2 regions of the Natronosporangium hydrolyticum genome follow, and region 2 is predicted to be linked to the other one. Evidence: predicted binding sites of a transcription regulator. Region 2 holds the regulator's gene; the other holds the start of a gene.

Region 1 (14,205 bases), 710 kb from region 2:
GAACCTGACCCTCGATCCCTTCTGGCACCAGCTTGTCGTCGGAGGGGACGTCCTGCTGGAAGTAGCGGTCGCGGGAGTAGGAGGTGCCGCGGCCCCGCGACTGCATCGCGCCCAACGAACCCATCCCCCGGTACGACTTGAACTGCTTGCCGCGTTCGAAGACCACCTCGCCGGGGCTTTCGGCGCAGCCGGCGAGCAGACCGCCGAGCATCACCGTCTCGGCTCCGGCGACGAGCGCCTTGGCGATGTCACCGGACTGTTTGATGCCGCCGTCGCTGATCACCGGCACCCCGGCCGTGGCGGCGCCACGCGCCGCCTCCATCACCGCGGTGACCTGAGGTACGCCGACCCCGGCGACCACCCGGGTGGTGCAGATGGCGCCCGGCCCGACCCCGACCTTGACCGCGTCCGCGCCGGCCTCGGCCATCGCGCGGGCACCCTGAGCGGTGGCGACGTTGCCGCCGACCACATCGACCGCCTGGTGGTGCCGCTTCAGCCGGGCGACCATCTCCAGCACGTGCCGGTGATGCCCGTGCGAGGTGTCCACCATCAGCACGTCGACCCCGGCGTCGATCAGGGCGGTGGCCCGCTTGTAGCCCTCGTCGCCGACCCCCACCGCGGCGGCGACCCGCAGCCGGCCGGCTTCGTCCTTGGTGGCGTGCGGGTACTGCTCGGCCTTGGCGAAGTCTTTGACCGTGATCAGGCCACGCAGCCGGCCGGCGTCGTCGACCAGCGGCAGCTTCTCCACCTTGTGTCGGCGCAACAGCTCCAGCGCGTCGTCGCGGCCCACCCCGACCGGCGCGGTGACCAGCGGCATCGGGGTCATCACGGTCCGGGCGGCGACCGACTTGTCAGTGGCGAAGCGCATGTCGCGATTGGTGACGATGCCGAGCAGGAGCCCGTCCGGGTCAACCACCGGAACTCCGGAGATGCGGTACTGCGCGCAGAGCACGTCGACATCGGCGAGCGTGTCGTCCGGGCCGCAGGTGACCGGATTGGTCACCATGCCGGCCTCGGACCGCTTGACCAGGTCGACCTGGAGCGCCTGGTCCTCCACCGACAGATTGCGGTGCAGGACGCCGATGCCGCCGAGCCGGGCCATCGCCACCGCCATCCGAGCCTCGGTGACCGTGTCCATGGCGCTGCTGACCAGCGGCACCGCGAGCTCGATCCGGGAGGTCAACCGGGTGGCGGTCGCCACCTCGCTCGGCACCACATCCGACTCGGCGGGCTGCAGCAGCACGTCGTCGAAGGTCAAACCGAGCGGGAGCGCGTCGGCGCGATCGGGCAACGGCTGGTCCATGAGCCTCTCCATGGCTGGCGGCGGCGGAAAGAACCATCGTACCCGCGCGGATCGGGACGGTAGATCCGACACGGAGCTAAGCAGGCACCCGGGCAGCGGACTCGGCCACCGCGGACTACCGTGGAACCGTGCACGACGAGCCGATCGACCCGTTCCAGGGTGACCCCGCGGACCCCGCCTCGGAGCTGGACAACCTCGCCGACGATCTGCTCTCGGACCCGCTGTCCGAGGCCGACCGGCAAGACGTGCTGGAAGACCTCGCCGATCTGGAGGTCTATCAGGCGCTGTTGAGCCCGATCGGCATCCGCGGTCTGGTGATCGAGTGCGAGGAGTGCCACGAGCCGCACTACTTCGACTGGGATCTGCTCCGCGGCAATCTGCGCCACCTGCTCGACTCCGGGCTACCGCGGGTGCACGAACCCGCCTGCAACCCCGATCCGGAGCACTACGTGACGTGGGACTACGCCCGGGGCTACTGCGACGGCGTGCAGGACACCATCGCCGACGATTGACCGGCGCTCAGCGGAGGGCGCCGGCGCGGAAGCCGACCGCGACCGCGTGCGCCCGGTCCCGGGCCCGCAGTTTCCGGAACAGCCGCCGGGCGTGGGTCTTGACCGTGTCCTCGGAGACGAACAGCTCCCGACCGATCTCGGCGTTGCTCTTCCCCTCGGCCATTCCCCGCAGCACCTGCAACTCCCGCTCGGTGAGCGTCGCCCGGCGTACCTCGGGGGCGGCGGCCGCGTCGTCGCGCTGCGCGGGCACCATCGCCGGGCCGGCCGGCGCACCGGGTGGGGCGCTGGCGACCGCCCGCTCGGCGGCGGGGCGGCCGGCCCCGGCCTCCGGGACGGCCGGCCGGCTCGGGGCGCCGGGACGGCCGAGGCCCGGTTCGTCGCCACCGGCCGCCGCGAGCCGGGCGCCATCGGCGGCGGCGCCCGGCGGTCCGCTGGCTCGCGTACCGTCGGGGCGGTCGCCGCCGGCGGGTCGCTCACCGGCCACGGCCGGCGGCTGCGCGCCGCTACCGGATCGGCCCCCGCCGTCGATCTCGCCACCGTCGTGGTGTGCTCCGCTGCCGGCCGGCCCAGCCGGCGAACCGGTGCCGCCGGTTCTGGCCCCATCGGCCGACTGCGGCCGACGCGGGTTGCCGATCAGCAGCAGCACCTTGGCTACCGTGCCCGCAAGATCGTTGTCACCGCCCCGGATCAGGCCGCGGGCACCGGCCGCGACCGCCGCCGCCGCCACCTGCGGCTCCTCATGACCTAGCAGCACCAACATCGCGTTCGGCACCAGCGTCAGCACGCGCTTGGTGAAGCCGACGGTGTCCGGTCGGCTGATCGAGGTGTCGACGAGGATCAGCTCGGCCGGCGCCTCAGTCAGCCGGGCCATCACCTCCGCGTCGGTCACGGCGGTCCGAACGGTGGTCACTCCCATCCGCGCCGCACAGGTGGCGATCGACTGCGCGGCGATCGGTGTCCGTACGCATACCAGTGCGGTCCGCACCACGGCCCCCCTTCTGCCCCGATTCACCGGAGCAGGTAATTCCCTGGTGAGAGGAGACCACGAAGATTGCGATCTTGGCGGCATTTCAGGCCGAATCTCCGTAAAAGTTCTCCCGTGGTCACTCGCGTACCCTCAGTACTAGTGACCCACACCACGTCGGAGTAAGGTCTGTCGGTGCACCCGCGCGGCCGCCATCGCCGCGCGGTGAGGAGGTGAGATGTCGACCGTTCATAGGCTGCCGGGCCCGGTCGCCGACAGCTGGGACTGGCAGCGCCACGGCGCCTGCCGCGGGCGCGACAGTGGACAGTTCTTCCACCCTGATGGGGAGCGTGGCTCCTCCCGGACCCGCCGGGAGGTCGCGGCGAAGGCGGTCTGCGTCCGATGTCCGGTGCGGGCGGAGTGCGCGGCGCATGCGCTGACGGTGCAGGAGCCATACGGAATCTGGGGAGGATTCACCGAACACGAACGGCTGCAACTGCAGCACAGTGGATGGGTCGACCTGGTCGACGACGGCCGCGGCCGCGCCGACGTACCCGGGTTGGAGCAGCGGCTCCGCGACCTCAGCCCGCCGGTCGACCGGCCGCTGCTGGCTACTCCACCGCGGCAGCGGGCCGCCACGCCGTCCGGTGTCGACGCCCCCTGAACGAGCGCGAGAAGCCGGCCCGCGCTCGTCAGGCGACGTCGATCCGCACCGAGTGCCAGCCGGTGGCGCCATCCGGCGCTGGCGGTGCGAGGTCGGCCGGCTGCGGCTGCCCGGTGGTGTCGGTCGCCCGGACGGTGAGCGTGTGCTCGCCCGGGGACGCCTCCCAGCGCCACCACCACTGCCGCCAGGTGTCAGCGGACACCGTGTCGGCGAGCGTGGCCTCCTGCCACGGACCACCGTCCACCCGTACCTCCACCCGCTCGATCCCTCGCTGCTGCGCCCACGCCACCCCGGCCACCGTGACCACCCCGGCGGCGGCCCGCCGGCGTGGGGTATCGATCCGGGACTGAGTCTTGATCGGCGCCTGCGCCGACCAGCCGCGCCGCACCCAGTACGCGTCGAAGTCGTCGAAGCTGGACAGCTCCAGCTCCGTAAGCCACTTGCAGGCCGAGACGTACCCGTAAAGGCCCGGGACCACCATCCGCACCGGAAAACCGTGCTCGAGCGGCAGCGGCTCCCCGTTCATGCCGACCGCCAGCAGCGCGTCGCGACCGTCGGTGAGCGCCTCGGTCGGCGTACCACAGGTCCAACCGTCACTGGCCCGGCTGACCACCTGGTCGGCGCCGGGCAGCGGTTGCGCGGCGGCGAGCAGGTCGGCGACCGGCACGCCCAACCAGCTGGCGTTGCCGACCAGCTCACCACCGACCTCGTTGGAGACGCACGCCAGCGTGATGTGCCGCGCCACCATGGGGCGGGCCAACAGCTCCTCGAAGCTCAGCTCGTACGGATGGCGCACCCGTCCGTGGATGCGCAGCCGCCAGGTGGCCGGGTCGATCCGTGGCACCACCAGCGCGGTGTCGATCCGGTAGAAGCTGTCGTTGCCGGTGACGTACGGGGTGAGGTCGGGCAGATCCCGGTCGGCCCCGGCCGGCACTGGCGCGGCCGGGTCAACCGGCTGCGGCAGTTCGACGGCCGACCGGGCGGTCGCGACGCCTCGCTGGTTGCTCAACCAGCGGCCGCTCGCCCCGACCATTACGGCGGCACCCAGCCCCCAGCCGAGGGCGCGTACAACGCTGCGCCGGCTGGGCTGATCACGGTCGGGAGCGGACGCTGGATCAATCGGCGAGCCGTCGCTGACCACGCGGGCGATCGCGACGCGGAACAGGCCGGCGGCCACCGCCGCGCCGAGCAGGGTAGGTAGCGCAGCAGTGGGCGCCGCGCCGGGGCGGGTCAGTACCGCGGCGAGGCCGACCCCGGCGAACCCTGCCAACCCGAGGTAGGCGAGCCAGCTGCGGCCAGGCCGGACAGCGGCCGTACCGATCGCCGCCGCCGCCCCGGCGAGCAGCAACAGAACGCCGGTGAACAGCGCTACCTTGTCGTAGTGCCCGAAGACCCCGATGCCGAACTCGACGACTATGGCCGGGGCGTGATCGATCACGGTCGAGCCGACCGCGGTCAGCGGCGCCGTCGCCGGCCCCGTGAACACTGCAGCGAGCTCGGCTACGGCCACGGCGGTCGCCGCGGCGGCGAGCCCGGTAAGCGCACCGGTCGCACGGCTGGTCATGCCCTCCAGTGTGCCCGGCCCGGTGCAGCCCGCCCAGACGATCATGAGCTAGGTAGCCGACACGCTCGGCGTGTCCTCACCTAGCTCATGATCGGCGGGAGGGAGTTGTGGGTCAGAAACCCGGGCCCTGCTGGTGGCCGTGGCCGTGACCGTGGCCATGGCCGTTCTGGGCCGGCACCGGCTCCTCCGGCTTCTCCACCACCAACGACTCGGTGGTGATCAGCAGGCCGGCGATCGAGGCGGCGTTGGTCACCGCGTTGCGGGTCACCTTCACCGGGTCGACGATCCCGGCCGGGATCAGCTCCACATACTCGTCGGTGGCGGCGTTGAAGCCGTGCCCCCAGTCGTGGTCGCGGACCTTGTTGACGATCACCCGGCCGTCGTGGCCGGCGTTGCTGGCGATCCACCGCAGCGGCTCGTCGAGCGCCTTGCGGACGATCCCCACCCCGACCAGCTCGTCGCCGGTGGCGCCGAGCCCATCGGCGAGCACGCCGAGCTGCGCCAACGCCGCGCCGCCGCCGGGCACGATGCCCTCCTCGACGGCCGCCCGGGTCGCCGCGATCGCGTCCTCGATCCGGTGCTTGCGCTCCTTCATCTCGACCTCGGTCGCGGCGCCGGCCTTGATGACCGCGACGCCGCCGGAGAGCTTCGCCAGCCGCTCCGAGAGCTTCTCCCGGTCCCAGTCGGAGTCGCTCGCTTCGATCTCCTTGCGGATCTGCTCGACCCGGGCCCGCACCTCGGCGTCGTCGCCGGCACCGTCGACGATGGTGGTGTCGTCCTTGCTCACCACCACCCGCCGGGCCTGGCCGAGCACCTCCAGCCCCACCTGGTCGAGCTTGAAGCCCAGCTCCGGGGCGACCAGTTGGGCGCCGGTGAGGATCGCGATGTCCTGCAGCATCGCCTTCCGGCGGTCACCGAACCCGGGGGCCTTGACCGCGCAGATCTTCAGCGTCTTCCGCATCGCGTTGACCACCAGGGTGGAGAGCGCCTGCCCCTCCACGTCCTCGGCGATCAGCAGCAGCGGCTTGCTGGCCTGCAGGACCTTCTCCAGCAGCGGCAGCAGCTCCTCGATCGAGGAGATCTTCTGGGTGGTGATCAGGACGTACGCGTCCTCCAGGACCGACTCGGAGGCCTCCGCGTCGGTGGTGAAGTGCGGCGAGATGAAGCCCTTGTCGAACATCATCCCCTCGGTCACCTCGAGCTCGGTGGCGAGCGTGGAGCCCTCTTCGACGGTGATGACGCCGTCGCGACCCACCCGCTCCATCGCCTCCGCGATCAGGTCACCGATCGTCGCGTCCTGCGCCGAGACGGTCGCGACGTGGGCGATGTCCTCCCGCCGCTCCACCGGCACCGCCCTGCCCAGCAGCGCCTCGGAGACGGCCTGCGCGGCCTGGTCCATGCCCCGCTTGAGCCCGGTCGGGTTCGCCCCGGCGGCGACGTTGCGCAGGCCCTCGCGGACCATCGCCTGTGCCAGCACGGTGGCGGTGGTGGTGCCGTCGCCGGCCACGTCGTTGGTCTTGGTCGCTACTTCTTTGACCAACTGCGCGCCGAGATTTTCGTACGGGTTGTCGAGTTCGATCTCCTTGGCGACGGTGACCCCGTCGTTGGTGATCGACGGCGGCCCGAAACTCTTGGCCAGGACGACGTTGCGCCCCCGCGGGCCGAGGGTGACCTTGACCGCGTCGGTGAGCGTGTTGACGCCGTGCTCGAGCCGGTGTCGGGCGTCATCCGAGAAAGTCAGAATCTTCGCCATGTGCGGTTCTACTCCTTCATGGGGTTACCGCCCTGGGCCGGATCGGCCCAGGGCGGTAACGCTCGTGCGTGGGTCACCTCGCGATGACAGCGTGGTGAGTCACTTCTCGATGACGGCGAGGACGTCACGGGCCGACAGGACGAGGTACTCCTCGCCGCTGTACTTGACCTCGGTACCGCCGTACTTGGAGTACAGGACCGTGTCCCCGACATTGACGTCGAGCGGGATCCGCTTGCCGGAGTCGTCGACCCGGCCCGGGCCCACAGCGAGGACGGTGCCCTCCTGCGGCTTCTCCTTGGCGGTGTCGGGAATCACGATGCCCGACGCGGTAGTGGTCTCCGCCTCATTCGCCTGGACCAGAATCCGGTCCTCGAGCGGCTTGATCGCAACCTTCGTCGCGGTAGTCACGGGCATACCCTCCTGGGGTATCTGAAATGGCGTTACGGTCTCCCGTCGGTCCCGTCGTCGCGGGTGCCGGCACCGCCGGGTTTAGCACCCGCGTACCGCGAGTGCTAACCGCAGATTATGCCCCGACTTGGCACTCCGTCAAGGCGAGTGCCAGTACGCCACGCCACAATATCCATGGGTTTTCTGCCGCCGGTCGATCCGGTCCGGTGCCACGGCGCCCCGACGTTTGGCATGCTGGGATGAGGCACCCTGGTGACCACGGTTCACCGACGTGCACGCCCACCACACCAGACCCATGCGGAGGCGATCGGAATGCAGGCTAGTGTCGGCGACCGACTGCACGTGCACGGCAATAAGGTAGGCAACGCGGACAAGGTCGCGGAGATCATCGAAGTCCGGGGCAAAGGCGGCGCCCCGCCGTACTGGGTCCGGTTCCCGGACGGTCGGGAATCATTGGTCTTCCCCGGCCCGGACAGCGTGGTCGAGACCGCCGAGGGTCGGGTCCGCTGACCCCGAAAGGTCATCCGACGGCCGTCGGATGACCTAGACAGACAGGAGGTGCCGCGGTGGCGGCGAGGACGGGCCACGGGCAACGCGGACTCGGCGTCGGAGCGGTCCTGCTGCTCATCGCCGCTGGCTGCACCGGCGACGGCTCCGGCGACGCCACCGCCACCACCGCTGCCACCCCCAGCCCGTCCCCGGTCGACCTGGTCACCGACGACCCGCACTATCCGGCCGAGGCCCAGGAGTACGCCGAACTCACGGTCGCCGCCTGGGCAGCGCCGGACCTTTACCGCCTGGGCGAGCTCGCCACCAACAATGTCCAGCAGGAGCTGTTGGAGCTGCCCGGGCCGCCGCAGCGCGGCTGGCGGCTGATCGACTGCGCACCGGACGAGCCCGCGGCTACCACCGAGTGCGCCTTCTACAACCTCGACGGCGACCAGCTGTGGCTCACGGTCGAGGCGGAGCAGCTCGGCGACGCCCAGGCGGTGACCGGCGGTGGGTTCGACCCGATCGCGTTCCCGGACGAGCCGCTGGCGTACGTGGCCGCGTACGTCGAAGCCTGGCAGGCCGGCAACCAGGCCCGGATGCAGGCGCTGGGCGCTGACGCGGTCGCCACCACCTTCGGGGACTTGCCACCGGTCGGCGACCCCAGCTACCGCCTCGCCGAATCCACCAACGCCTTCACCACCGTCGTGATCGACTTCGACCCGGCGGCCACCGACGACGAGGCGGACCGATCACCCGGCTCCGACCCATCGCCCGGCCCCGACCGGTCACCCGACGCGGACCCGACGCCGGTCGTGGTCACCGTCTCGGTCAACCCCTCGCTGCTCGGCGAGGCGGCGGCGCTCCGGGCCGCCGAGCCCGACCGCACCTGACGCCGCCCGACCGCCGATCATGACCCCGGACCAGTTGGCGACCCTGCGGACCCCCGCCGGGCAGGCCGCGCTGGCGACGGCCGCGAGCGCCGGTGACGACCCGCTCGCCGCCGCCGCCACGCTCCGCCGGCACGGCATCGCCGCCGACCTCGCCGCCGCGGCGCTGACCCAGGCCCGGCTCCGCCGCCGGGCGGCGGCGAAATGGGGTCCGGCCGCCGCCGAGCTGTACTTCACCCAGACCGGGCTGGAACAGTCGACCCGCGCGGTCGTGGCGCGACGCCGAGCGCACCGGCTCGCCGCGGCCGGGGTCCGGCGACTGGTCGACCTGGGCTGCGGCATCGGCGCGGACAGCCTGGCCGCCGCCGCGGCCGGGATCGACGTGGTAGCGGTCGACGCGGACCCGCTCACCGCGGCGGTGGCCGAGGCCAACGCCGCCGCCCTCGGGCTCGCCGACCGGGTCACCGTCCGCTGCACCACGGCGGAGTCACCGGCGGTCACGGCCGAACTGGCCACCGCCGACGCGGTCTTCTGCGATCCGGCCCGCCGCCGGGCCGGCACCGGCCGGCGTACCTTCGATCCGGCCGCCTACTCGCCGCCGTGGAGCTTCGTGGCGACGCTGCCGGACCTGGTCCCCCGGACCGTGCTCAAACTCGCCCCTGGGATCGACCACGCGTTGCTGCCGGCGGCGGCGGAGGCCGAATGGGTCTCGGTCGGCGGCGATCTGGTGGAGGCGACCGTGTGGTGCGGCCCGCTGGCGGTCGTGCCCCGCCGCGCCACGCTGCTGGCGCCGGACGGCACGCCGCGGGGCGAGCTCACCGGCGACGGCGCGCACGACGCCCCGGTCGGGCCGGTCCGCCGGTACCTCTACGACCCCGATCCGGCGGTGCTCCGTACCCACCTGGTCGCCGAGTTCGCGGCGACGGTCGACGGCACGCTCGCCGACGACCAGATCGGCTACGTCTACACCGACCAGCCGGTCGAGACGCCGTACGCGCGCGGGCTGGAGGTGCACCAAGTGTTGCCGTTCTCACTCAAGCGACTCCGGACCGCGCTGCGCGAGGCCGACATCGGCCAGGTGGAGATCATGAAGCGCGGTACCGCGCTCGTACCTGACCAGGTACGCCGGGAGCTGCGACTGCGGGGCACCGGCGCGGCGACCGTGGTGCTGACCCGGGTCGCGGACGCCCACACCGCCCTCATCTGCCGCCCCCTACGCTGAGCGGGTGGGCTCGGCGAACACTCCGGCGGTCGCGCTGCTGCGGCGACAGCGGACACCACACGGGCAGCACCCCTACGAGGTGCCGGTCGGCGCAGAGTACGGCCGGTCGGTCGCGGCGGCGCTGGGGGTGGCCCTCGAACGGGTCTGCAAAACCCTGGTGGCCACGGTCGACGGGGTGCTGACCGTAGCGGTGGTGCCGGTCAGCGGCGAACTCGACCTGAAAGCGTTGGCGGCGGCGGCCGGCGGCAAGCGGGCGGCGGTGGCCGACCGGGCGGCGGCCGAGCGGGCAACCGGATACGTCCGCGGCGGCATCAGCCCGTTAGGGCAGAAGCGGCGACTGCCGACGGTGGTCGACGCCTCGGTGACCGAGTTCGACACCGTCTACGTCTCGGGAGGCCGGCGCGGTCTGCAGGTGTCGCTGAGCCCGGCGGATCTGATCCGGCTGACCGACGCCACGGTCGCCGCCATCGCCCGGCCGATCATGAGCTAGCCCTCCCCGGCCGATCATGAGCGAGACAGCCGACACGCCCGGCGTGTCTGTCAACTAGCTCATGATCGGCCGGGAGAGAGCTCATGATCGACTCGGCGAACTAGCTCATGATCGGCCGCCCGGGTTCCTAGAATGGGCGATATGAGCCGAAGGAGCCATGAATGTCGTTATTGACGGTCCGTCGCCCCGGGGTAGTCACCTTCGTCGCGGTGGTCGTACTGATCCAGGCGGTCATGGCCGCGGCGGTCGCGCTGGTGACGATCGGTCTCGCCGGCGACGACCGGGTGCAGTCCGCCACCGGCCTCGGCACCGCCGGCCTGGTCTGGACCGGGATCGTGGAGGCCCTGGTCGCAGTGGTCCTCTTCGTCGTCGCCGGTGGACTGCTCAGCGGCGCCCAGGGTGCCCGCCTCTTCGTCGCCATCGTCGAGGGCATCCGGATGGTCACCGCGGTGATATTCATGATCGTTTACCACACGGGCGGCTACCTCTACAACGCCGTCATCGCGGTGATCATCGGGCTCTTCGTGCTCTGGGCGCTCTACGTCTACCCATCCTCCGACGAGTACTTCCGCCGCAGCATCCCCGAGCGGGACTTCAGCGGTCGACCGGAGTGAAGTCCCACTCGTGCGCCGGCCGCGCGACCAGCTCGCTCGGCGGCTCCGGCAACGGCTCCGGCTCACCGCGCCAGTGCGAGATCACCACCACCCGATCGGTCGACGAGTAGACCTCGCTGCCGGCGTACCGGGGATCGTGCTCCACCGCCGACAGCGCCGTCGAGCACACCCAATCGACCAGCTCCGGCACCCGGTCTGGGTACCCGCGTACTTCCCACATCCGGACAATCACCGGCTCGGACACTCCCTGCTCCTCGAGAAACGTCAGACTCGGACGGTGCTCACCGGCAACGCCGAATCCGCCGGTAGGTCCAGCCGGCTTGGCTCGGCGCCAGCGGCCACCAGGTGTGAACCGAGCGCGGCCACCATCGCCCCGTTGTCGGTGCACAGCGCCGGGCGGGGCACCCGTAGCGTCAACCCCGCCCGCGCGCACCGGTGTTCGGCGAGCAGCCGCAGCCGCGAGTTCGCCGCCACCCCGCCCCCGATCACCAGCGTCGAGACTCCATGCGCCTGACAGGCCGCCACCGCTTTCCGGGTCAGCACGTCGGCGACCGCCTCCTGGAAGCTCGCGGCGACATCGCCCATCGGCACCGGCTCGCCCGCTCGCTGCCGGGCCTCCACCCAGCGCGCCACCGCGGTCTTCAACCCGGAGAACGAGAAGTCGTACGGATGCTCGGCGAGGTCTTTCGGGGCGGTCAGGCCGCGCGGGAACGCGATCGCCTCGGGGTCACCCTCCCGGGCCGCCCGGTCGATCGGCGGCCCGCCTGGGAACGGCAGCCCGAGCAGCCGCGCCACCTTGTCGAACGCCTCCCCCGCCGCGTCGTCGATGGTGGCGCCCAACGGCCGGACCCGGCCGGCCAGGTCGTCGACGAGCAGCAGCGACGAGTGGCCGCCGGAGACCAGCAGCGCGATCGCCGGCTCCGGCAATGGGCCGTGCTGCAGCGTATCCACCGCCACGTGCGCGGTGAGATGGTTCACCCCGAACAGCGGCTTCTCCGCGGCGAGCGCATACCCCTTCGCCCCGGCCACCCCCACCAGCAGGGCGCCCGCCAGCCCGGGGCCGGCGGTCACCGCGATCGCGTCCACATCGGCCAGCCGCACCCCGGCCTCGGCCAGCGCCCGCTGCATGGTCGGCACCAGCGCGGCGACGTGCGCCCGGCTCGCCACCTCGGGCACCACGCCGCCGTAGCGGGCGTGCTCGGCCACGCTGGAAGCCAGCGCGTCGGCGAGCAGCGTGTGGCCCCGGACGATCCCCACCCCGGTCTCGTCGCACGAGGTCTCGATCCCCAGGACCAGCGGCTCCGACTCACTCACGAGCCATCACCAGCGCGTCGGTGTTGCTCGGCTGGTAGTAGCCGCGGCGGACCGCGATCGCGGCGAACCCGTGCCGTTCGTAGAGCTGCTGCGCGGCCGCGTTGTCCACCGCAACCTCCAGCAACACCCGGGTCGCGCCCCGCCGGGTAGCTTCATCCAGCAACGCCGTCAACAGTCTCTCCCCGATCCCTTGCCGCTGCGCCGCGCGGCGCACCGCCAGGTTGTTCACCCATGCCTCCTCGGGCGCCATCACCGCCAGCCCGGCATAGCCGAGCACCACCCCCGCCGCATCCCGGGCGACCAGATAATAGTGGTCCTGCTCAAGTTCACTGCGGAACATCCCGGCCGTCCACCGCTCGGCACCGAACAGCTCCTGCTCGATCGGCAGCAACTCGTCGATGTCGGTCGACCGCATCCGCTCGACCCGGATCGTCTGCGCCATCCGCCCCACTCCCGCGTGGCCCCCTGTCCGCGTGCCCGTTCCCGCGTGCCCGTGTCCGGGTGCCCCGTTCCCGCGTGCCCGAGTCTCACCCGGGCGTCACCGGCTTCGGGGTGCCCGGCTCGGCCGCGTCCGGGCGCCGAAGATACCTCGGGGTCAACGATTCACCCTCCGCGCCGGCGACGATCCGCGCCGCCGCCACCTCGACCAGCGCCACCGGATCCGGATAGACCGGTTCAGCGGCGACCGGCACGCCGAGCGCCGCCCGATAGCGCAGCGCCCCCTCGCCGTACCCCTGGCCGACGCCGTGGGCGGCGATGGTCGGCAGCAGGTCCTCCGGCCTGGCCACGCCTGGCCCGGCCACCCGGGTCCGGTCCGTGTAGATCGCCCAGTAGATCTCTCGCCGCCGAGCGTCGGTGGCGACCAGCCCGTTGCCGGGCAAAATCGCGCCGAGGCCATCCAACGAGCAGACGTCGTAGGTCGGGAGGCTGAGCGCCTGCCCCATCGCCGCGGCGGTGGCCAACCCCACCCGGAGGCCGGTGTAGGGGCCTGGGCCGGTGCCCGCCACGATCGCGGTCAGGTCCGCCGGCCGGCCGCCGGCCTCGGCCAGCGCCGCCCGCACCAGCGGCGCCAGGTGCTCGCCGTGGCCGCGAGGATCGACGTGTCGCCGCCGCACCGGCTCAGCCGCCGCCTCGCCGTCAACGAGCCGCACCACCGCGACCGAGGTGGCCGCGGTCGCGGTGTCAATCGCCAGAACCAGCACGGTCGCACTCTACCGGGGCAGGCAGTTCGACCAGCCGCTCCGGCCAGTCCCCGCCGCCGGTGAGCGTCACCGTCCGGATGTCGTCCTCCCGCCGGTCGATCCGCACTCGCAGGTGGGCCGGGGCTAGCTGCTCCACCACACCCTCACCCCACTCGACCACGGTGACCGACTCCTCGGCGGTCGCGTCCAGATCCAGATCGTCCACGGCGACCCGCGGGTCCACGTCAATGCCCAACCGGTACGCGTCGACGTGCACCAACGGCGTCGTACCGCCGGCGGCCGGGTCGGGCCGGTGCACCCGGGCGATCACGAATGTCGGGGAGGTGATCGGGCCGACCACCCCCAGCCCTTCGCCGAGCCCCTGCGCGAGCACGGTCTTGCCGGCGCCGAGCGGCCCGGTGAGCACCACCAGGTCACCGGGGCGCAGAGCGGCTGCCAGCGCCCGCCCGAACTGCCGGGTCGCGGAGACCGACGCCAGCTGGTACGCGGCGGTCTGGTGCGCAGCGGTCACGCGAGCTTCTCCAGGAACTCCAGCAACGCCTCGGTGACCACCTCGTGGTGCTCCAGTAGCACCATGTGGCCACTGTCGGGCACCAGCACCAGTTCAGCCTCGGGCAGCCGCGCTTTGATCTCCTCCGAGTGGCCCATCGGGGTGATCTCGTCGAGGTCGCCGCAGATCAGCAACACGGGTTTGTCCCGCAACGCTTCCAGGGTCGGGTACCGGGAGTGGGTGTAGAGCGTCCGCACATACCGGGCCACCGTCTCGGTGGAGGTCTTGTCGTTCATCCGCGCGACGTAGGAGACCAACGCCCGGCT
Region 2 (14,205 bases):
TTGAGCATGAACGCGAAGAACAGCGCCAGTGCGATCGTGGCGATCGGCAGCGTCAGAAAGAAGAACAGGCTGTTGGCGAAGGCGCCGCGAAACGCCTCGTCGGCGACGAGTTGCCGGTAGTTCGCCACACCGATGAACTCGAACTCCGGGCTACGGGCACCCCAATCGGTGAACGAATACCCGACCGTCTGCAGGTACGGCCAGAGCACGAACCCGCCGTACACCAGCAGCGGCAGCGCCAGGAAGCTGAAGATGAAGGGGTATCTGCCCCGTCGCATGGCTCTCCTCGGGTAGGTCGGGGCTGCGACCCACGCAGCCGGCGACCCGGCTCTCAGGCGTCGCGGGTGAACTTCTCGATCGAGTCGTCCTCGGCGACCTGATCCGCGGCCTGCTGGATCCGGTCGATCAGCCGCTCGGCGTCGCTGCGACCGGCCATCAGGTCGGCGATCTCCGGTAGCAGCGCGTCGTCCATCAGGTGGGCGCCGTACCAACCCAGGGCCTTCCAGTCCATGACCTCGGGGGCGGCCGAGGCCGCCTCGGTGGCCGAGGTCAGAGCGGTGGAGTCCACCCCGCCGGTCGCCCCCGCCACCACCGTCATCGAGCTGGTGAGCTCGGTGAACGCGCTCGCGGCAGCGCGGGAGAGCATCACTCGCAACAGCTCCAGGCCGCCGGCGGTATTCGCGCCGTCGGCCGGGACCACGAACGGCTCCCCGGCGCCGACCCGCATGGTGCCGTACGGGGTTGCAGGGCTGTTCGACGGCGCCCACGGCGGCGCGAAGGTCATCTCGAACTCCGGCGGCGTGGTGTCGCGCATCTCGTTCTCCAGCCACGACCCGTTCCAGATCAGGCCGGCGCCGTGGTCCAACCAGACCTGCTGCGACTGGGTGTGGTCCAGCCCTTCAGCTCCCGGGTAGACCAGTCTCCGGTCGACCAGCTCCTGCAGCCGCTGTGCCGCCAGCACCACCGCGTCGGCCCGCCAGGCGTCGGGCTCCAGATTGTCGATCGCCGCGATAACCGGCAGCCCGCCCTCCCGGTAGATCCACTCCATGAAGACGTTGTGGATGTACCACGGGTGTTCGCCGGTGTGGATAAAGGGTGCGATGCCGGCGTCGCTCATCTCCGCCGCCAGCTCCAGGAACTCGTCCCAGGTGGTCGGCGGGGCCCAGCCGTGGGTCCGGAACAGTGCGGCGTCGTACCAGATGCCGTAGGTGGAGTACGAGTAGTTGAGCGCGAACATCCGGTCGCCGAACATCCCGGCCTCGGCGGTGCCCGGCTGCAACGTGTCCCGTACCGGCACCTGTGGATCGTCCAGGCTCGGCGCGTCCAGCAGCGGCGTGAGATCCAGCACCGCGCCGTCGTTGACCAGGCCGGCCAGGTCCAGCTCGTCGCCGCCGGAGTTGTTCACCATGTCCGGTGGCGTGCCACCGGCGAATCGCGGCTGCACCACGGTGCCGATCGTCTCGGTCTTCAGCGCCCCCAGTTCGGCCTCTGGATAGTGGGCCGCGAAGGCGTCGCTGATCGCGTCCGGGTACTCCTCGCCGAAGCCACCGGTGAAGAAGACCGCGTCGATCTGGGAGGCGGGGTCGAACCCGAACGGATTGTCGTCGCTCCCCTCGGCCGCTTCCGAGCTGGCCTCACCGCTGCTCGCGCAGGCGGCCAGCAGGCCGGCCGCTGGCCCGGCGAGCAGCCCGGCCGCGGCGGCGCGGCCGAGGAGGCCGCGACGGGTCAGCTGGCGGCCGGGCGACCGAGCGGGGTCGAAGGGGGTCGGTCTGGTGGACATGGGGTCCTCCTTGGCGTCAGTCGCGGCTGGCCCACTGATCACTCGGTTCCGGTTAGTTGTTAGTAAGCCTTACTTACTGTTTAGGAAATAGTTCTTACTAAAAGACCGGAAGTCAAGACCCGCGCCGGGACTTTTCCGTACTCGACGCGGCGGCAAATGCTCAACTAACCCCGCAAATCACCGCAGAGCGGCGCGACCTACCAGCGGTGCAGGCGGGCCTGCAGCACCGAGAGCGCCGCCACCCCAGCGGTCGAGGTCCGCAGCACCGAGCCACCTAACCGGACCTGGTGCGCCCCGGCCTCGGCGAAGACGGACAGCTCCGCTGGCGCCACCCCGCCCTCCGGGCCGACCACCACGACCACCTCGCCGGTGGCGGGCAGCGGCACCCCACTCAGCCGGTCGGTCGCCTCCTCATGCAGGACCAGCGCGACCGCGGCGGTCGCCAGGCGGGCGGCGACCGCGGCGGTGTTCGCCGGGTCGGACAGCACCGGCAGCCAGGCCCGCCGGGACTGCTTGGCCGCCTCCCTGGCGGTACTCCCCCAGCGCCGCCACGCCTTCTCGCCCCGGTCACCCTGCCAACGCGTCACCGACCGGGCGGCCGCCCAGGGAACGATCTCGTCGACCCCCACCTCGGTCATCGCCTGCACCGCCAGCTCGGATCGGTCCCCCTTGCCGATCCCCTGCACCACCACAAGACGGGGGTCGGCCGGTGGCTCCTGCCACCGCCCATCGACCCGCAGCTCCAGCGCACCGCGCTCGGCCGTGATCACCGTGGCGGTAGCCACCCCGCCGCGGCCGTCGGCGAGCGAGAGCTGCTCACCCGGCCGCAGCCGCTGGACGTCGGCGGCGTGACGACCCTCCGGGCCGGCCAGCCTCGAGGTCTCGCCGGACGGCAGCTCGTCGACCAGAAACCGCGGCGCGCTCACCCCGCTCGCGCCCCGACCTAGTGGCCGTTGAACGCGTCACGCATCCGCGCGAAGAACCCGCCCTGCTTGCTGAGCTGGGCGACCTCTTCACCACGGGCCCGCGCGAACTCCCGCAGCAGTCGCTCCTGCTCCGGGTCGAGCTTGCTCGGTGTCCGGACATCGAGATGGACGAAGAGGTCCCCGCGACCGGTGCCCCGCAGGTGGGGCACACCCCGGCCACGCAACCGCTGGGTGGCCCCCGGCTGGGTGCCCGCCCGAACCTCCAGCTCCTCTTCGCCGTCGAGCGTCTTGATGGTGAGCCGGGTGCCCAGCGCCGCCGCGGTCATCGGCACCGTGACTCGACAGTGCAGATCGTCGCCCTTGCGGGAGAAGATGTCGTGCGGCTTCTCGTGGATCTCGACGTAGAGATCCCCGGGTGGCCCACCGCCCGGGCCGACCTCGCCCTGCTGCGCGAGGCGGATCCGCATGCCGTCCTCAACCCCGGCCGGGATCTTCACCGTCAACGACCGGCGGGACCGCACCCGGCCGTCACCGGCGCAGCTCGCGCACGGGCTCGGGATCACCGTCCCGGTGCCCTGGCAGGCCACGCAGGGTCGGGACGAGACGACCTGGCCGAGGAAGGTGCGCTGCACCGACTGGACCTGACCGTGCCCACCGCACGACTCACACGTGGCCGGCTGCGTCCCAGCGGCGGTGCCCGCACCGGAACAGGTGGTGCACAACACGGCCGTGTCCACGGTCACCGGCGCCTCGACCCCGAAGGCGGTCTCCGCCAGCTCCAGCTCGACCCGCAACACCGCGTCGGCGCCGGGCCGGGTACGCGGTCGGGGGCCGCGTCCGCCGGCGCCACCAGCGGACGCCCCGAAGAACGCGTCCATGATGTCCTGGAAACCGACGAACGGCCCGCCTGGCCCGTCCGCGCCGCCGGCCCCGGCACCGCCCAGGCCACCGCCCGGCGCGTACGGGTCACCGCCGAGATCGACTATCTGCCGCTTCTGGTCATCGGAGAGCACCTCGTAGGCGGTGTTGATCTCCTTGAACCGTTCGTGCGCAGACGGCTCCGGGTTGACGTCAGGATGAAACTTCCGGGCGAGCCGGCGGTAGGCGCGCTTGATCTCATCCGTTGACGCGTCCCGCGAGACGCCGAGAATCTCGTAGTAGTCCTTGGCCACTGCGTCGTGTGTCCTCATGATCGGTGCGTCTGGTCGTCGGTCTGCATAGTCGTTGCGGGCTGGTCAGGTGCTGCTGCGTGGTCAATTGTGCCGCGAGGTCAATTCTGCGCCAGCAGTTCGCCGACGTAGCGTGCCACGGCCCGGACCGTGGCGATGGTGCCGGGGTAGTCCATGCGGGTGGGGCCGACGATGCCCAGCCCCCCGACAATGGTGTCACCCGGGCCGTACCCGGTGCTCACCACCGAGGTGGTCCGCAGATCGACGAACTCGTTCTCGTCGCCGATCCGGACCCGCGGCAGCGCCAACTCGCCATCAGCCTCGATCTCGCCGATCAGCTTCAGCAGCACCACCTCCTCTTCCAGCGCCTCCAGCACTGGCCGGAGCGAACCCTGGAAGTCGAACAGCCCGGTCCGGGTCAGGTTGGCGGTGCCGGCCAGGGCGATCCGCTCGTCATGCCGCTCCACCAACGTCTCCAGCAACACCGAGCCGAGGGTGGCCATCGCTGGCCGCAGCCCGGGCGCCGCCTCTTCGACCAGCGCGGCCACCAGCGCGGGAGCCTCGGTCAGCTGCTCGCCGCCGAGCTTGGCGTTGATCAGCTGCCGCAGCTCGGTGACGTCGTCACCCGGGGTCGGGCCCGGCAACTCAACCAACCGCTGCTCCACCCGACCAGTGTCGGTAATCACCACCAGCAGCAGCCGGGTGGTAGAGATCGGGACCAGCTCCAGGTGCCGCACTGCCGAACGGGTCAGCGACGGGTACTGGACCACCGCGACCTGGCGAGTGAGCTGCGCCAACAGCCGCACCGTCCGGTGCACCACGTCGTCGAGATCGACCGCGCCGGCCATGAACCGCTCGATCGCCCGACGCTCGGCCGCGGAGAGCGGCTTGACCCGGGCGAGCCGGTCCACGAAGAGGCGATAGCCCCGGTCGGTGGGGACCCGGCCGGCGCTGGTGTGCGGCTGCCGGATGTAGCCCTCCTCTTCCAGGACCGCCATGTCGTTGCGGACCGTCGCTGGCGACACATTGAGCTGGTGCCGTTCCACCAACGCCCGGCTGCCGACCGGCTCCTGGGTAGCCACGAAATCCTCGACGATGGCGCGCAGCACATCCTGCTTTCGCTCATCGAGCTCCATGCACCACCTCCGACCGGTCGACCCGGCGGTGCCGTCACGGGGTATCCGGTACTGGCACTCTACCGTAGCGAGTGCCAGTTTACGCGGGGCAGGACCAGCTGGCGAGCTGAGAAATCATGGCTGTCCGGTTGATCCCCCATAGCCCCGCCAGCAGCACAAACCATCTAGGGTAAGCCGCATGACATCACCACCTCAACCACCACCAGCACCACCGCCCCCACCACCGGGCGGAGCCGCACCCCCGCCGGGGTACGCGAACGGCGAGGAAAAGACCTGGGCACTCGTCGCCCACTTCGGCGGCGGTGCCGGGATGCTCATCCTCGGCGGCATGTTCGGCTGGGTCGCGCCGCTAATCGCCCTGGTGGCGAAGGGCAAGGAGTCGCCGACCGTCCGCGCGCACGCGGTGCAGGCGCTGAACTTCCAGCTCACCTGGTCGATCGTCGGCTTGCTCGGTTGGCTCACGTTGTGCCTGGTGATCGGCGCCCTGTTGCTGCCCGCCGCGATCGTGGTCAGCGTGGTCTTCTCGATCATCGCCGGGATCAAGGCGAACGACGGCCACCTGTACAACTACCAGCTCGCCATCAAGATGGTGAAGTAACCCTGCCGCCCCGGGCGGCTGCTCGGCTGGCCGGAGGTCAGCCGAGCAGCCGCCGGGTAACCCCGTCCGCCAGCAGTCGCCCGGGCAGGGTCAGCACCGCCCGACCAGCCCGGTGAGGGGCCGGCTCCAACAGACCCTCCGCCACCGCCGCAGTCGCCTCGGCCCGGCCAGCGGCGGGGAGTTCCGCCAACGGCACCCCGTCGGCGAGCCGCAACCCCAGCATCACCCGCTCGGTCTGCCGCTCGGCGAGGCTCAGGACCTCCCGCCCGTGCCCCGGGGACTCCCCCGCGGCCAACCGGCCCGAGTAGCGGGCCGGATGCTTGACGTTCCACCAGCGCACCCCGCCGACGTGGCTGTGGGCGCCCGGCCCCAACCCCCACCAGTCACCGCCCGACCAGTACAGCTGGTTGTGGCGACACCGCCCCGCCGGTGTCCGGGCCCAGTTCGACACCTCATACCACCCGAACCCCGCCCCAGTCAGCGCCGCCTCGGCGGCCAGGTACCGGTCGGCCGCGACGTCATCGTCCGGCGCCGGCAGCTCCCCCCGGCGCACCCGCGTCGCCAGCGCAGTCCCCGCCTCGACGATCAGCGAGTACGCGCTAAGATGATCGACCCCAGCCGCGACCGCCGCCGCCAGCGAGTCGGCGAAGTCCTCCGGCCGCTCCCCCGGTGTCCCGTAGATCAGGTCCAGGTTGACGTGGCCGAACCCCGCCTCGTGCGCCTCAGCCACCGCGGCGGTGGCCCGACCCGGCCGGTGCCGGCGGTCTAGAACCGCCAAGACATGCGCGGCGGTGGACTGCATCCCCAATGAGATCCGGTTGAACCCGGCCCGCCGCAGCCGGCGCAGCGACGCCGGGTCGACCGACTCCGGGTTCGCCTCGGTCGTCACCTCCGCGTCGGTCGCCAACCCCCACGTGTCGTCGATCGCCGCCACGATCCGCGCCAGCTCGTCCGGCGGCAGCAGCGTGGGGGTACCCCCGCCGACGAAGACCGTGTCGACCCGCGGCGGCGGCGACTCCGCCAGCACCTTAGCTGCCAGCCCCAGCTCCGACAGCACCGCCGAGACGTACTCCGACCGGCCACCAGCGGCGCCGAGTTCACCCGGGGTGTACGTGTTGAAGTCGCAGTAGCCGCAGCGGCTGGCACAGAACGGCACGTGCAGGTAGACACCGAAGCCGAGGTGGCCCACCCCGGCACGGGCGTGGTCCGGCAGGGCGCCATCGGCAGGGACGGGCTCGCCGTCGGGTAGTGGTCCGGGCACAGCATCTAGTCTGCCTGGCTGACTACGCTGCTGGCATGACCGAGAACCCCCCGCTGGTGCAGACCGCCACCGATCGTGGCGTGGCCACCCTCACCCTGGACAGCCCCGCCAACCGCAACGCGCTCTCCACCCCGCTGATGACCCAGCTACGGGCCGGGCTCGCCGACGCGGTCGCCGACCCATCGGTACGCGTGATCCGGCTCGACCACACCGGGCCGGTCTTCTGCTCCGGCGCCGACCTGGCCGAGACCGAACGCGCCCGCGCCGCCGGGCAACTGCCGGTGGCGATGTTGGCCGACCTGCTCGCCGAACTGTGGGAGTGCCCCAAGCCGCTGGTCGCCCAGGTGGGCGGACCGGCCCGGGCCGGTGGGATCGGCGTACTCGCCGCGGCCGACATCGCGATCAGTAGCGACGCTGCCACCTTCGCCTTCTCCGAGGTCCGGCTCGGTGTCATCCCCGCCGTGATCTCGGCCACCGTGCTGCCGCGGCTGACCCCGGGGGCGGCGGCCCGGCTCTACCTCACCGGCGAGGTGGTCGACGCCCGTTACGCCGCCCAAGTCGGGCTGGTCACTGAGGCGGTGCCCACCACCGAACTGGCCTCGACCGTCGCCAACGTCTGCGACGCCCTGGTCCGGGGCGCCCCGGCGGCGGTGGCCGGCACCAAACAGCTGTTGCGCGAGCGGGCCGGTATCGACATCCGCGCCGACCTGGCGCACCTCTCGGCGGCCTCGGTCAGCTACTTTCAGTCCGCCGATGCCCGGGAGGGAGTCGCCGCGTTCCGGGAGAAGCGCGACCCGCAGTGGGTGGTGGCCGCCCGCCAGTAAGCTATGGAGCTATGCGGCGCGTGGTGGTCGTGGTGCTGGTGCTGGTGCTGGTGGCGGTAGCCGGGTTGTGGCTCTTCCACCAGCGGGACCGGATCCAGCTACCGGATCTGCAGACCGGTTGCCGGGTGTCGACCGACGAGGAGGTCCGGCTCGACCACGACCAGATGGCCAACGCCGCCACCATCACCGCGGTAGGGGTAACGCTCGACATGCCCGACCGGGCGGTGGTGGTGGCGCTCGCCACCGCCCTGCAGGAGTCCAAACTGCGCAACCTGCCACACCTCGGGTCGCGCAATGACCATGACTCGATCGGCCTGTTCCAACAGCGACCAAGCCAGGGCTGGGGCAGCGAGGCCGAGATCAGCGACCCCCGGTACGCCGCCGAGCGTTTCTACCTCGCGCTGCGGGAGGTGGACGGCTGGCAGGACATGCGGGTCACCGACGCCGCCCAACGGGTGCAGCGCTCTGCCTTCCCGGAGGCGTACCAGCAATGGGCCGAGGACTCCGAGGTGCTCGCCGCCGCCCTACTCGGCCACGTCACCGGGGCGGTGAGCTGTGCGGTCCCGAATGATCCGCGACAACGGGGCGAGGCCGCCGCGTCCGCGCTCGGCGACGCGCTCGCCGAAGACTGGGGTAACCAGACCACGACGGCTTGGGCAGAGACCACCCGACTGTCCATCAGCGCCGACGACCCGGCCACCGGCTGGCGCTACGCGCACTGGCTGGTCGCCCACGCCGCCGGCCATGGCGTCACCGAGGTCCACTTCGCCGATCAGCGGTGGTCCGCCGATGTCCGCGGCTGGTCGACCACCGAGACGGCGATCGACCACGTGCGGGCCGAGGTCGCGCCGGAGAGCTGACCGGCCGGTCGGCCGGCCGGCCCGCCGACCACGACGGTGGTGGCCCGGCGCACCGCAGCGCTCGGACCCGGGCTCAGCGGCCGGTGGACTTCGCCGTCGGGGCGCTGCTGTCGGTGGAGAGCGCGGCGATGAACGCCTCCTGCGGCACCTCCACCCGGCCCACCATCTTCATCCGCTTCTTGCCCTCTTTCTGCCGTTCCAGCAGCTTGCGCTTGCGGGTCACGTCACCGCCGTAACACTTGGCGAGCACGTCTTTGCGGATCGCCCGAATCGTCTCCCGCGCGATCACCCGGTTCCCGATCGCCGCCTGGATCGGCACCTCGAACTGCTGCCGCGGAATCAGCGAACGCAGCTTCTCGGCGATCGACAGACCGTACCGGTACGCCTTATCTTTGTGGACGATCGCGCTAAAGGCGTCCACCGTCTCACCCTGCAACAGGATGTCCACCTTCACCAGGTCGGACGGTAGCTCGTCGGTAGCCTCGTAATCCAGGCTCGCATACCCCTTGGTCCGACTCTTGAGCTGATCGAAGAAGTCGTAGATGATCTCGGCGAGCGGCAGCGAGTAGCGCAGCTCCACCCGCTCCGGCGACAGATAGTCCATGCCCTGCAGCTGACCCCGCCGGCCCTGGCACAGCTCCATCACCGCACCGACGTAATCGTTCGGGGTCAACACCGTCGCCTTGACCATCGGCTCATAGACGGTGGCGATCTTCCCGGCCGGGAACTCACTCGGATTCGTTACCGCCAGCTCGGTGCCGTCTTCCATCGTGACCCGGTAGACGACGTTCGGGGCGGTCGAGATCAGGTCGAGATTGAACTCCCGTTCCAGCCGTTCCCGGACGATCTCCAGGTGGAGCAGGCCCAGGAAGCCACAGCGGAATCCAAACCCGAGCGCGGTGCTGGTCTCCGGTTCGAAGGCGAGCGCGGCGTCGTTCAGCTTCAGCCGGTCCAATGCGTCACGCAGCACCGGATAGTCGGATCCGTCGAGCGGATAGAGGCCGGAGTAGACCATCGGTTGGGGATCCTGATAACCGCCGAGCGGCTCGCTGGCGGGCCTGGAGCTGATGGTGACGGTGTCGCCGACCCGGGACTGCCGGACATCCTTCACCCCGGTCATCAGATAACCGACCTCGCCCACCCCGAGGCCGCCCGAGGGGGTCGGCTCCGGGGAGATCACGCCCATCTCCAACAGCTCATGGGTGGCCGCGGTGGACATCATCCGAATCCGCTCCCGCGGCTCGATCCGGCCGTCCACCATCCGAACGAAAGTGACAACTCCCCGGTAGACGTCGTAGACCGAATCGAAGATCATTGCGCGGGCGGGTGCGTCCGGGTCACCGACCGGCGCCGGGACCTGCTCGACGATCCGATCGAGCAACTCCGTTACACCATCGCCGGTCTTACCCGAGACCCGCAGGCAGTCGGCCGGGTCGCCGCCGATCAGATGGGCCAGCTCCTCGGCGTACTTCTCGGGTTGGGCCGCGGGCAGGTCGATCTTGTTGAGCACCGGAATAATGGCGAGGTCGTGCTCCATCGCCATATACAGGTTGGCCAGCGTCTGCGCCTCCACCCCCTGCGCAGCGTCGACCAGCAGCAACGCTCCTTCACAGGCCTCCAACGAACGCGAGACCTCGTAGCTGAAATCGACGTGGCCGGGGGTGTCGATCATGTTCAGGACGAACTCGTCCCGCCACGGCATCCGGACCGCCTGACTCTTGATCGTGATGCCGCGTTCCCGCTCGATATCCATGCGGTCCAGGTACTGATCCCGCATCCGTCGCTGGTCGACCACCCCGGTCAGCTGCAGCATCCGATCCGCCAGCGTCGACTTGCCATGGTCGATGTGCGCGATGATGCAGAAGTTGCGAATCCGGGATGGGTCGGTGGCACCGGGGGTGCGGTTGACAGGTTCGGGCGTCGGTGGCACGGTCATCCGTTCGGTCGGGGCGACGGGTCGTCGGCGACGGGTTGTGGGTAGGAGTCTCCATGGTCCCATGCCGGCGGTGCGCCGGTCGCCACTGCGGCACCCGCTTCCGTGCGGGCACGCTGACCACCGGAGCGACGGTTTCCTCAGAAACTGGTATTGTCGGGGATTGCGTGCCCGCGAGCGCGCGATACCACCCACCCTAGCGAGTAGGACGAGGCTGTCAGTGGCGAACATCAAGTCGCAGATCAAGCGGAACCGGCAGAACGAGCAGCGCCGACTGCGGAACAAGTCCGTCAAGTCGTCGCTCAAGACCGCGGTCCGCAAGTTCCACGCGGCCCTGGAGACCGGTGACCTGGAGGCCGCCGCCTCGCTGCAGCGGGACGCGGCCCGCAAGCTGGACAAGGCCGCCAGCAAGGGCGTCATCCACCGTAACCAGGCGGCGAACCGGAAGTCCTCGATCGCCCACCGGTTGGACGGGGCCAGCGACAGCTGAACCTGGTCGGCTACCGATAGCGGCGGCGGGCCGACTGCCGGAACCGCTGCTCCGGCGAATCCACCGGCGCCACCGGCGCCACCGGCGCCATCGACTCCACCGGCGCCATCGAGCCGATCACCCCACGGTTCACCTGACGCACCGCCCGCGCCGCCGGCCGCAACGGCAGATGCGCCGGGCTGGTAGGCGGCTCGGTGGCGGGTCGGCGATGCTTTGCTCCGCTGCTCTTCGCGCCGTCGGCGGTGACCCGGTCGGCCTCCGCGCCGCCGGGCTCAGCCCTGCCGGCCTCGGGCAGCAGCCCACTTAGCACGTCATTGAGCTTCACCATCGCCGCCACCACCAGCGGCAGCACCGGCACCGCCCACCAGCTCGTCACCTCCGCCAGCGCCAGCAGCACCGCCGCCGCGATCACACCCTCAAACAAGGCGATACTGGCCAGGCCGGAGATCCGCATATGCCGCAGCCGCAGCAGGCGGGCGTAGAGCGGCCGCCCTGCCACCGCCGTCGGCGCCCCCGTCATCGGCGCCCTCCGGCAACCCGTTGCGCTCCATCGACCGCCCCGGCCCGGGCCGCGGTCATCGCCGTCACCGCCCGTTCCAGCGCGTAGCCACTATCCTCGCTGCCGCCCTTGACCGCCGCGTTGCACTCCGCCGCCGCCCGCATCGCCGCCACCAGCCCTTCCGGCGGCCAACCACGGGCCTGCCGCTGCCCACGCTCCACCTTCCACGGCGGCATGCCCAGCTTGCTCGCCAATTGGTACGCGTTGCCCCGGCCCGCCGAGGCCACCCGGGAGACGGTGCGGACCCCGTCGGCCAGCGCATCCGCGATCGGCACCACCGGCACGCCCAACTGCAGTGCCCACCGCAGCGCGGCCAGCGCACCGGCGGTGTCACCCACCATCACCGCGTCCGCGACGGTGAAACCGCTCACCTCGGCACGCCCCCGGTAGTAGCGGGCGACCGTGTCGGCGTCGATCCGGCCGTCCGTGTCGGCGACCAGCTGCGAACACGCTCCGGAGAGTTCTCGCAGGTCATTGCCGACCGCCGCCAGCAGCGACTCGGCTGCGTCGTCCGCACAGCGGCCACCGAACCGGCGGATCTCACCCTTGACGAATTCGATCTTGTCACGGTGCCGGGAGATCTTCGCCGCCGCGACCACGGCGGCCCCGGCCTTCTTGAGCCCGTCCGCGAAAGCCTTGCCCTTGGCCCCGCCCGCGTGGGTAACCACCAGGGTGACTTCTGGATCGGGATTGCCGGCGTACGCCAGCATCGCGGTGGTCAGGTCCTTACGCGCGTCCTGGCCGCCGCGCACCACCACCACCCGGGCACCGCCGAAGAGCGATGGGCTGAGAAGTTCGGAGAGCTCCCCGGCGCCGAGGGCATTGGCGGCCAGCTCTCGCACCTCGACCGAGGGGTCGGCGGCCCGGGCTGCCGCCACAGCGTCGGCGACCGCTCGGCTGGCCAACAGTTCCTCTTCACCCAGCACAAGCACGACACGATCCGCGGGGGTCACCTGGCAATCCTCGCACGTGCCGCTACGGGCCGACAGCTTTTCACGACGACGCGTTTCGGCAACGCACCGCCAGACCCGGGCGGCAGCGGGCGGGCGACCACGGCCAGCTCGCCGTTCGGGCGTACCACCGCCGCTATGTCCCCATCGGTGTCGGTCCGCAGGACCCGGGCGCCGCCCCGGGTCAGCGCCGCCAGGATCGCCGGGTGCGGATGCCCGTAGGTGTTGTCCGCACCGACCGGCACCAGCGCCACGGTCGGCGACACCAACTCGAAGAATTCGGGCTCCTGAAAGACACTGCCGTGGTGAGCGACTTTCAGCACATCGGCCCGCAGCAGATCGGGCGGCACCAGCTCGATCAGAGTGTGTTGCAGCTCCACTTCGGCGTCGCCGGTCAACAGGACAGAGACTCCCCGCACCTCGGCCCGGATCACCAACGAGTTGTTGTTAGGGTCCGAGCGGGTGCCGACATGCGGGTAGGCCGGCCCCAGCACCGTCAAAGACACCTCCCCGATCCGGTAGACACTGCCCGGTTCGGGCACGTGCACCGGCACCGCAGCGGCCGCGGCGGCCCCCACCACCAGGTCGTGGCCGAACTCCGGCTCCGGCACCCCGGAGGTGAGCACCGCCGTCACCTGGCGACCCCGGAACACGCCGTCCACCCCGCCCACGTGGTCCACGTGGAAGTGACTCACGATCCACATGGGTATGTGCCGGATTCGGAGGTCCCGCAGGCAGCGATCGGCGGCCGCCGGCTCCGGCCCGGCGTCCACCACGATCGCCGAACCGCGCCCCAGCGGCAGCACCACCAGGTCTCCCTGCCCCACCGCACACACCACGGCCACCGCCCCGGCCGGCGGCCAGCCGCTGGCGGTGGTCTTCACCGGCAACGCCCCGACCACCGCCGCCGCGGTCGCCACCGCCAGTAGCACCCGCACTCGGCGCAGCCGCACCGCCACCAGCGTCGCGACCGTCGCCGCCGCCAACAGCAGCGCCCCCGCGGCCCCCTCCGGCCACGGCGCCACCGCCCCCGGCACCTGCGCGGCGTACCGCGCGACCAGCACCAGCCACCAGGCCGGCCAGCTCGCCAGCCACGCCAGGAACCCCGCTGTCGCCGGCGAGAACGGCGCCGCCACCGCGGCCATCACCCCCAGCAACGTCGCTGGCACCATCACCGGGGTAGCGATCAGATTGGCCGCCACCGCCACCAGGCTGACCGTGCCCGACATCCCGGCGATCACCGGCGAGACCGCGACCTGCGCCGCCGCCGGGACCGCCAGCGCCTCCGCCAGCCCCCTCGGCACCCGCCGCCGGCGCAGCGCATCCCGCCAGCGGGGCGCCAGCAGCAACAGCCCGGCGGTCGCCGTCACCGACATGGTGAACCCCGGCGCCGCCGCCAACTGCGGGTCGGCGACGACCAGCACGGTCACCGTGGCGGCCAAAGCCGGCATCGCCGCCCGAAGCCGGCCGTTGGCCAGGGCCACCAACGCGATCAGCCCCATCACCCCGGCGCGCAGCACCGACGGGCTTGCCTGGCACAGCACCATATAGCCGACGATCGACGCCCCGCACCCCAGCGCCGTCAGCCACGGGGGCGCCCGGGCAGCCCGGGCGAGCAGAAACACGAACCCGACGACGATCGCCACGTGGGTGCCACTGACCGCGACGAGATGCGTCATGCCGGTCACGAAGAAGTCGTCGGACAGGCCTGGATCCAGC

What was found. The regulator HrcA, encoded in region 2, represses chaperone genes, less so after heat shock. The targets are predictions, from matches to a motif close to GGTTNGCACNCTCNNNNNGAGNGTGCNAACC.
Region 1: groES (co-chaperone GroES) is a predicted target of HrcA. The motif match lies at 7,248-7,278, and genes of this name have one in related genera.

Annotation. Positions count from the first base shown of each region.
Region 1 covers NZ_CP070499.1:917,233-931,437, reverse strand. Annotated here, with positions in the region: gene guaB (IMP dehydrogenase) at 1-1,303, opposite strand, end outside; gene JQS43_RS04340 (DUF5319 domain-containing protein) at 1,432-1,815, shown strand; gene JQS43_RS04335 (response regulator transcription factor) at 1,823-2,800, opposite strand; gene JQS43_RS04330 (WhiB family transcriptional regulator) at 3,018-3,443, shown strand; gene JQS43_RS04325 (molybdopterin-dependent oxidoreductase) at 3,472-5,007, opposite strand; gene groL (chaperonin GroEL) at 5,120-6,760, opposite strand; gene groES (co-chaperone GroES) at 6,860-7,174, opposite strand; gene JQS43_RS04310 (DUF1918 domain-containing protein) at 7,481-7,678, shown strand; gene JQS43_RS04305 (hypothetical protein) at 7,735-8,550, shown strand; gene JQS43_RS04300 (class I SAM-dependent methyltransferase) at 8,570-9,769, shown strand; gene ybaK (Cys-tRNA(Pro) deacylase) at 9,774-10,259, shown strand; gene JQS43_RS04290 (hypothetical protein) at 10,421-10,873, shown strand; gene JQS43_RS04285 (hypothetical protein) at 10,854-11,105, opposite strand; gene tsaD (tRNA (adenosine(37)-N6)-threonylcarbamoyltransferase complex transferase subunit TsaD) at 11,138-12,187, opposite strand; gene rimI (ribosomal protein S18-alanine N-acetyltransferase) at 12,180-12,629, opposite strand; gene tsaB (tRNA (adenosine(37)-N6)-threonylcarbamoyltransferase complex dimerization subunit type 1 TsaB) at 12,715-13,389, opposite strand; gene tsaE (tRNA (adenosine(37)-N6)-threonylcarbamoyltransferase complex ATPase subunit type 1 TsaE) at 13,370-13,900, opposite strand; gene JQS43_RS04260 (alpha/beta fold hydrolase) at 13,897-14,205, opposite strand, start outside.
Region 2 covers NZ_CP070499.1:1,630,313-1,644,517, reverse strand. Annotated here, with positions in the region: gene JQS43_RS07340 (carbohydrate ABC transporter permease) at 1-278, opposite strand, end outside; gene ngcE (N-acetylglucosamine/diacetylchitobiose ABC transporter substrate-binding protein) at 332-1,780, opposite strand; gene JQS43_RS07330 (16S rRNA (uracil(1498)-N(3))-methyltransferase) at 1,978-2,706, opposite strand; gene dnaJ (molecular chaperone DnaJ) at 2,724-3,878, opposite strand; gene hrcA (heat-inducible transcriptional repressor HrcA) at 3,977-5,011, opposite strand; gene JQS43_RS07315 (DUF4870 domain-containing protein) at 5,190-5,609, shown strand; gene hemW (radical SAM family heme chaperone HemW) at 5,647-6,870, opposite strand; gene JQS43_RS07305 (enoyl-CoA hydratase-related protein) at 6,906-7,694, shown strand; gene JQS43_RS07300 (hypothetical protein) at 7,706-8,554, shown strand; gene lepA (translation elongation factor 4) at 8,628-10,490, opposite strand; gene rpsT (30S ribosomal protein S20) at 10,708-10,977, shown strand; gene JQS43_RS07285 (hypothetical protein) at 10,988-11,497, opposite strand; gene holA (DNA polymerase III subunit delta) at 11,494-12,489, opposite strand; gene JQS43_RS07275 (ComEC/Rec2 family competence protein) at 12,486-14,205, opposite strand, start outside.